3 regions of the Klebsiella electrica genome follow, and region 1 is predicted to be linked to each of the others. Evidence: predicted binding sites of a transcription regulator. Region 1 holds the regulator's gene; each other region holds the start of a gene.
The links. The regulator Fur, encoded in region 1, represses iron uptake genes when iron is present. The targets are predictions, from matches to a motif close to ATAATAATGAGAACNACTATCAA.

Region 1 (2,272 bases):
AGGCGCTGAGCGATGGCCCGGATGGTCAGTTTATCTTCAAATCTTAAACGCAGGGCATCAGGCAAATAAGAACGGAAGCAGGGAATATCTTTTGTTGTCTGGGAATTCATCGTTCGTGTCCATCAAAATAGATGGGCGCGATTGTTGCCAGACAGGACAATTTTCACAAGACGTCGCAGATGGGGCGCTTACGGAAGAGTCCGCGTATAGCCTCGATGCGATGTACACCGTACAGGACGGCCGGGCAAAAGGAACGCTGTTTAAACTGCACTTTACCCAATACGACAACCACTCCGATATCCCGAGCTGGAGCGGTGGCTATGGCAACATCTTCCAGGATGAGCGTGACGTGAAGTTCATGGTTATCGCTCCGTTCACTATTTTCTGATGCCGCTGCGGCAGATGTAAATCTGCCGCAAACCTGAGAGGTTAATTATGAAGAAGCTATTGCTCATCGCGGTTATGGCATCGGGTCTGGTTGCCTGCACGCAGGCTCCCGCGCCGAAGGAAGATTCGAAACTAAAAGAGGCTTATAGCGCCTGTATCAATACGGCAGAAGGGAACCCGGACAAGGTTCAGGCCTGCCAGAGCGTTCTGGACGTGCTGAAAGAAGAGAAACAGCATCAGGCGTTTGCCAACCAGGAAAGCGTGCGCGTTCTTGATTACCAACAGTGTATTCAGGCGACCCGTACCGGTAATGATCAGGCGGTGAAAGCGCGTTGCGATCGCATCTGGAAAGGGATTCGCAGCAACAACACGACGAAATAAAACGGACGACAGAGTGAAAACGGGCGGAGCATTATCTTCGCCCGTTGGCGTTTCAGCGTTGATGTTCCGCCGGTTGATAAGTGCAGCGCGCATCAACCACCATCCCAGGGGGTAAGACGGAATGCGGTAACGTCAACTCGCGTACGAGGGCAGGGGGCGCGGCAGATTTCGCGCATAAAAAAAGCCAACCGTCAGGTTGGCTTTTTGCGGTTCACGCGGTGGGAAATTACTTTTCCAGCGCGTCGTGTGCATGTTCATCTTCACGGCAGTCGCCTTCCGCACAGTGACCGTAAAGGTACAGACTGTGGTTGGTCAAACGGATGCCATGACGGTGGGCGATTTCACGCTGACGCGCTTCGATAGACTCATCGCTGAATTCGATCACTTTGCCACAATCGAGGCAAATAAGGTGATCGTGATGATGCTGCTGGGTCAGTTCGAAAACAGATTTACCGCCTTCGAAGTTGTGACGAGTCACAATGCCCGCATCATCAAACTGGTTCAGCACGCGATAAACAGTAGCGAGACCGATCTCTTCACCCATGTCGATCAGGCGCTTGTATAAATCTTCCGCACTGACGTGATGGTTATCCGGTTCCTGCAGGACTTCCAGGATTTTTAATCGAGGAAGTGTGACTTTCAGGCCAGCCTTCTTTAATGCGGTATTGTTGTCAGTCATGCGGAATCTGTCCTGTTGCTAAACGATCTACTTCCATCAGCGGAAGTAATACAGAGAATCACCCGATGCAATGCGTCTCATTATAGAACTGCTGTCGTCAAATGAAAACTGCAAGTATCGGGCCTTGTATGCTGTCAAAAACGAGGCCCCAGCTACAAACTGCGTCACCTGACCTCGTTAAATCAGAGGACATTGTACAGATATGTGATTAAAAGTTAAAAACTTGTAGCTATTTGTTTGATTGCTTCTATCTATTAATGCGGCGAAACTTTACGGTAACGCCGCACAATCATCAGGCATTTTTAATTTCTTCGAGGTGCAGTTCTTCAGAGACCTGCTTAACCCACTGGCTTACGCGTTCGTTGGTCAATTCCGGCTGGCGGTCTTCATCGATAGCCAGACCGACGAAGTGATCGTCATCCGCCAGGCCTTTAGAGGCTTCAAAATGATAGCCCGCTGTCGGCCAGTGGCCAACGATGGTGGCGCCGCGCGGCTCAACGATATCGCGAATGGTGCCCAGCGCGTCGCAGAAGTATTCCGCGTAGTCTTCCTGATCGCCGCAGCCAAACAGCGCAACCAGTTTACCGTTAAAGTCGACCTCTTCCAGCGTCGGGAAAAAATCATCCCAGTCGCACTGAGCTTCACCGTAGTACCAAGTCGGAATGCCGAGCAGCAGGATGTCGTAGGCTTGCAGATCTTCTTTGCTGCTCTTGGCAATGTCGTGAACATCAGCAACATCTTTACCAAGCTGCTTCTGAATCATTTTTGCAATATTCTCGGTGTTGCCCGTGTCGCTGCCAAAAAAGATGCCGATGATTGCCATGA
Region 2 (2,272 bases), 2.2 Mb from region 1:
TCTTCCCGCTGCGCGCGCAGCCGGGCGGCGTGTTGACCCGCGGCGGTCACACGGAAGCGACCATTGACCTGGTAACGCTGGCGGGCTTTAAACCGGCTGGCGTGCTGTGTGAACTGACGAATGACGATGGCTCTATGGCGCGCGCGCCGGAGTGCATTGCGTTCGCGCAGAAGCATGATATGGCTGTCGTCACCATTGAAGATCTGGTGGCCTATCGTCGCGAACATGAGCGCAAAGCCAGCTGATTGTGGCCCCGCATCATGGCAAAGCCCACCTCAGCGTGGGCTTTGTTGTTTTTTAGCTTCAGCCAATGCCCATGGCCTGCAGCACAACCAGGCTTAACCCCATCACCGACATCCCACACAGCACGCCATAACTTGGGTTGCTCTGCGGATCGATCTCTTTTGCCAGCGGCATCAGCTCATCAACCGACAGCGCCACCATGATCCCGGCAACGGCTGCCATAACGGCGCCCATTACGACGGGCGACACCAGGCTACCGAGGATCAGCCAGGCCAGCAGGCCGCCGAGAATTTCCGCCATCCCGGAAAGCCCTGCCCACAGTACCGCCTTATGCCGTGAACCGGTGGCGGCATAAACCGGGCCAGCCACCGCCAGCCCCTCGGGAATATTGTGTAAAGCGACCGCCAGTGCGACGCCCATCCCCAGCTCGAGGTTATTACTGGCCGTCACAAAGGTGGCGATCCCTTCCGGGAAGTTGTGCAGGCTGATGCCCAGAGTCAATAACATTGCGGTTCGGCGAAGATTACGTGGGCGCGGCATACCCGGTGGCAGCAGATCCTGCGGATGCGCGTGGGGCAGCATACGGTCGAGCGCAAAATAGCCCAGCAGGCCGATGACAAACATGCCGTAACCGAGCAGCGGCGACATGCCTTGCGCGTTCAGCGCGGCGGGAAGCATCTCCATCAGTGAGATAAGCAGCATGATGCCCGCGGCAAAGCCGAGGGAAAATCCCAGCAGCCGGTTGGATGGCTTCTGACCGAGGACGCCGAAAATAGCGCCGATAAATGTGGCGCTACCCGCCAGCAGCGTCAATATTAAAGGTGACGACATTATTCATTTCCTTTGATAATGATTATCATTAATGATATCGAGATTCCCTGCTAACGGCGAGAGGGGGAGGCAGCCCTTTACAGCGAATTACATTCAAATTTTCTGACGATCATCATCATGCTTATCTGAGTTTATCCTGACGCAAAAACGCGTAATGTAAAGACATCACCATTCCTCTGTTTAAGGATATCACCATGTCCCGTACCCGAATGCCAGCGTTGTTTTTAGGCCACGGCAGCCCGATGAACGTGCTGGAAGATAACATCTATACCCGCGCCTGGCGGCAGCTGGGCGAAACATTGCCGCGGCCAAAAGCCATTGTTGTGGTTTCTGCGCACTGGTTTACTCGCGGTACCGGGGTCACGGCTATGGAAACGCCGAAGACGATCCACGATTTTGGCGGCTTCCCGCAGGCGCTGTACGATACGCATTATCCGGCTCCCGGTTCTCCGGAACTGGCGCAGCGTCTGGTTGAGTTGCTGGCGCCGGTCCCTGTGACCCTGGATAAAGAAGCCTGGGGTTTCGATCATGGCTCATGGGGCGTGCTGATAAAAATGTACCCCGATGCGGACATCCCGATGGTGCAGTTGAGCATCGACAGCACCAAACCGGCAGCCTGGCATATGGAAATGGGGCGTAAGCTGGCGGTGCTGCGAGATGAAGGCATCATGCTGGTGGCGAGCGGTAACGTGGTGCATAACCTGAGAACGGCACGCTGGCATGGCGAGAGTACGCCTTACCCGTGGGCAGAATCATTTAATGACTACGTGAAAAGCAACCTGAGCTGGAAGGGACCGGTTGCAGAGCATCCGCTGGTGAACTATCTGGCGCATGAGGGAGGCTCGCTTTCTAACCCGACCGCGGATCACTTCCTGCCGCTGCTCTACGCTTTGGGCACCTGGGACGGCGAAGAACCGATATCTATTCCGGTGGAAGGGATGGAGATGGGATCGCTGAGCATGCTGTCGGTGCTGATTGGGGCGTAGAAGAGAGTGTAATAACCCCGGCAGGCGTCAGCGCCGCCGGGGATATCTTATTCGACGAAAATGTGCGGGTAGAAACGCGACAGATCCTGGGTTATCAACGCCCGATCCTCGCGTACGCCGATACCGGCTGGCCGATCGTTGATGAGCCAGCTGCCGATCAGCGTGTAGCTGTCGCCAAACTTCGGCAGCGGATAGAACTCCTGCACGATGGT
Region 3 (2,272 bases), 2.1 Mb from region 1:
CTTTAAAATATTCCCTGACCTCCTGGTTAAGTGCTTTCATCTCCTCATGATCAAGCGTGCGCTTCTCAATGAGATTCAGTGCGTGTGCGCTACAGGCCAGAGCCGATGCGCTGGAAGGTAACCTGTTCAAAGTGAGCTCCTGGGACGGGCGTATCACATGATACTGAATTAAGTATTGCAGGGATTACGCCACTTCGGCACGGCAGCTGAAAATCGGGATAAACGCAGCGCGAAAACGCATTTGTGCGAAATTTAATCTCACAGCGATATTTTTGGCATGTTTTACTCCTGAACGGGCGAGGCAATCGACCGGGAGTATTCCGCCGCGTGCGTCGCGGCGGTGCAGGTTGCCCAAAATGGGGGCAGGGGAAGAGACTCCGCGAGATTAATCGAGCTGGGAAATCTCCATCGCCGCGCGGTCAATAACGGCGACAATCTGCTTCAGCTGGGCTTCGCTGAGGGGCTGCTGGTTAACTTTTAAATCCAGTACGGCTTTAAAGTTTTCCAGCGCCCGCTTCATTTGCGGGTTTTTACGCAGCTCGCAGCCGACCATACGGGCCTGCAAACGTTCCTGGATATGGCCGAGCTGTTCCAGATTCCCGGCATGCAGAAGGCTGCCCTCTGCGGTTATGGCGATTTTTTTGCGGCCATTTTCCTCTTCGACGCTGATAAGGCCCTGATCCTGAAGGAGATCGAGGGTTGGATAGATCACGCCCGGACTTGGGCTGTAGTTGCCCTGGGTCAGGTTTTCTATCTCTTTAATCAGCTCGTAGCCATGGCTGGCGTTGCGGGTGAGGATGTCGAGGATCACCAGACGCAGTTCGCCGTGACCAAAGAAACGCTGGCGGCGTCCACCACCGCCGCCCCGGCGGCCATGCTCCCCGCGTTCGCCGTGTTCACCGTGGCGTCCACGACCTTCTTCATGATGATGTCGCATAGTTTGCTCCTGTTTTTTTTTGATATATCTAATTTATATCTAAATTTTATATCTTAGCAAGTAAGAAGAATGATTATTTTATAATTATATGATTTATTTGTTTTATTTTTTGTTTTTGTACTTTATTGCTTTTTGCTATGGTTATATCAAAAAAGAGTTGCATTCCTTTTTAATAGCAATCATTATCATTTGCGGAAGATTTAGATATATCGATAAATTTCACGAAGGCGAATGACGATGATAAAAACGAAACAACCTCAGTACCCGCAGCGCGTTCGTAATGCGCTGCGTTTTCGCGAGTTAACCGTGCTGCGCGTTGAGCGCGTTGGCACCGCCTTCCAGCGTATTGTGCTGGGCGGAGACGCGCTGGAGGGATTCGTCTCTCAGGGGTTTGACGACCATACCAAACTCTTTTTTCCGCAAGCCGGCACCACGTTTACGCCACCGCAGGTGACCGAAGAGGGCATTAACTGGGGCGAGGGCCCCCGTCCGGCGACCCGTGATTACACGCCGCTGTATGATGCCGAACGGCATGAACTGGCGTATGACTTCTTTATTCACGACGGCGGTATTGCCAGCCGCTGGGCGCTGGCGGCAAACGTCGGCGATAAGCTGGTGATTGGCGGCCCGCGCGGTTCGCTGGTGGTGCCGGAAGATTACGCCTGGCAGCTGTATGTTTGTGATGAATCCGGGATGCCTGCGCTACGCCGCCGCCTGCTGGACCTCAGCCGTCTGCCCGTGCGCCCGCAGGTGACGGCGCTGGTGACGATCGGCGAGGCGTCGTATAAAGATTATCTCGCGGATCTGCAGGACTTTCAGATTGAGTGGAACGTCGGCCATCATTCGTCCGTGGTGGCCGAACGTCTGGCGCAGGTTAGCGTACCTGCGGAAGATTACTTTATCTGGGTAACCGGTGAAGGTGAGGTGGTGAAAACACGACTCGGTCGGTTTGAAAATGACGAAATTGACCCGCAGCTGGTGCGCTCCCAGGCCTACTGGCACCGTAAATAGGCCGGATTGCGGCAGGAGCGAGCCCCGGGATGCGGCGTTAACGCCTTGCCGGGCTACCAGACGGCCAGGTTGTTGCACCGGCTGGCGGCCATCGTTCCTTCAGTGACCTCGGCGATGAGGCGGGGCGCTGATGAAAAAGAATTGAGACATCACGCTTGCAGGAGATTGAGTGAAAACAGAATCCCCGGAGGCGTGAAGAATCAAGTACAGAGAGTCACGAAGAGAACGTCAGGCGCGGATCACGCGTTTTCCGGCGACATCCAGCGTAAGGGATTCACCATCGCGTATCGGCTGCAGGGCATCTCCCTGCTGGCACAGGCAGAC

Region 2: a site for Fur is predicted at 1,087-1,109, ahead of zupT (zinc transporter ZupT). Genes of this name have one in related genera too.
Region 3: a site for Fur is predicted at 1,104-1,126, ahead of Electrica_RS02955 (siderophore-interacting protein). Genes of this name have one in related genera too.

The regions. Positions count from the first base shown of each region.
Region 1 covers NZ_CP041247.1:3,756,843-3,759,114, reverse strand. The annotation lists gene tnpA (IS66-like element accessory protein TnpA) at 1-110, opposite strand, end outside; partial or broken gene Electrica_RS17965 (ChiP family protein) at 194-388, shown strand; gene chiQ (ChiQ/YbfN family lipoprotein) at 436-768, shown strand; gene fur (ferric iron uptake transcriptional regulator) at 995-1,447, opposite strand; gene fldA (flavodoxin FldA) at 1,740-2,270, opposite strand.
Region 2 covers NZ_CP041247.1:644,632-646,903, forward strand. The annotation lists gene ribB (3,4-dihydroxy-2-butanone-4-phosphate synthase) at 1-245, shown strand, start outside; gene zupT (zinc transporter ZupT) at 304-1,074, opposite strand; gene ygiD (4,5-DOPA-extradiol-dioxygenase) at 1,269-2,060, shown strand; gene Electrica_RS03135 (glutathionylspermidine synthase family protein) at 2,108-2,272, opposite strand, start outside.
Region 3 covers NZ_CP041247.1:607,049-609,320, forward strand. The annotation lists gene ygjG (putrescine aminotransferase) at 1-130, opposite strand, end outside; gene Electrica_RS02950 (PadR family transcriptional regulator) at 386-937, opposite strand; gene Electrica_RS02955 (siderophore-interacting protein) at 1,175-1,948, shown strand; gene dhaM (dihydroxyacetone kinase phosphoryl donor subunit DhaM) at 2,177-2,272, opposite strand, start outside.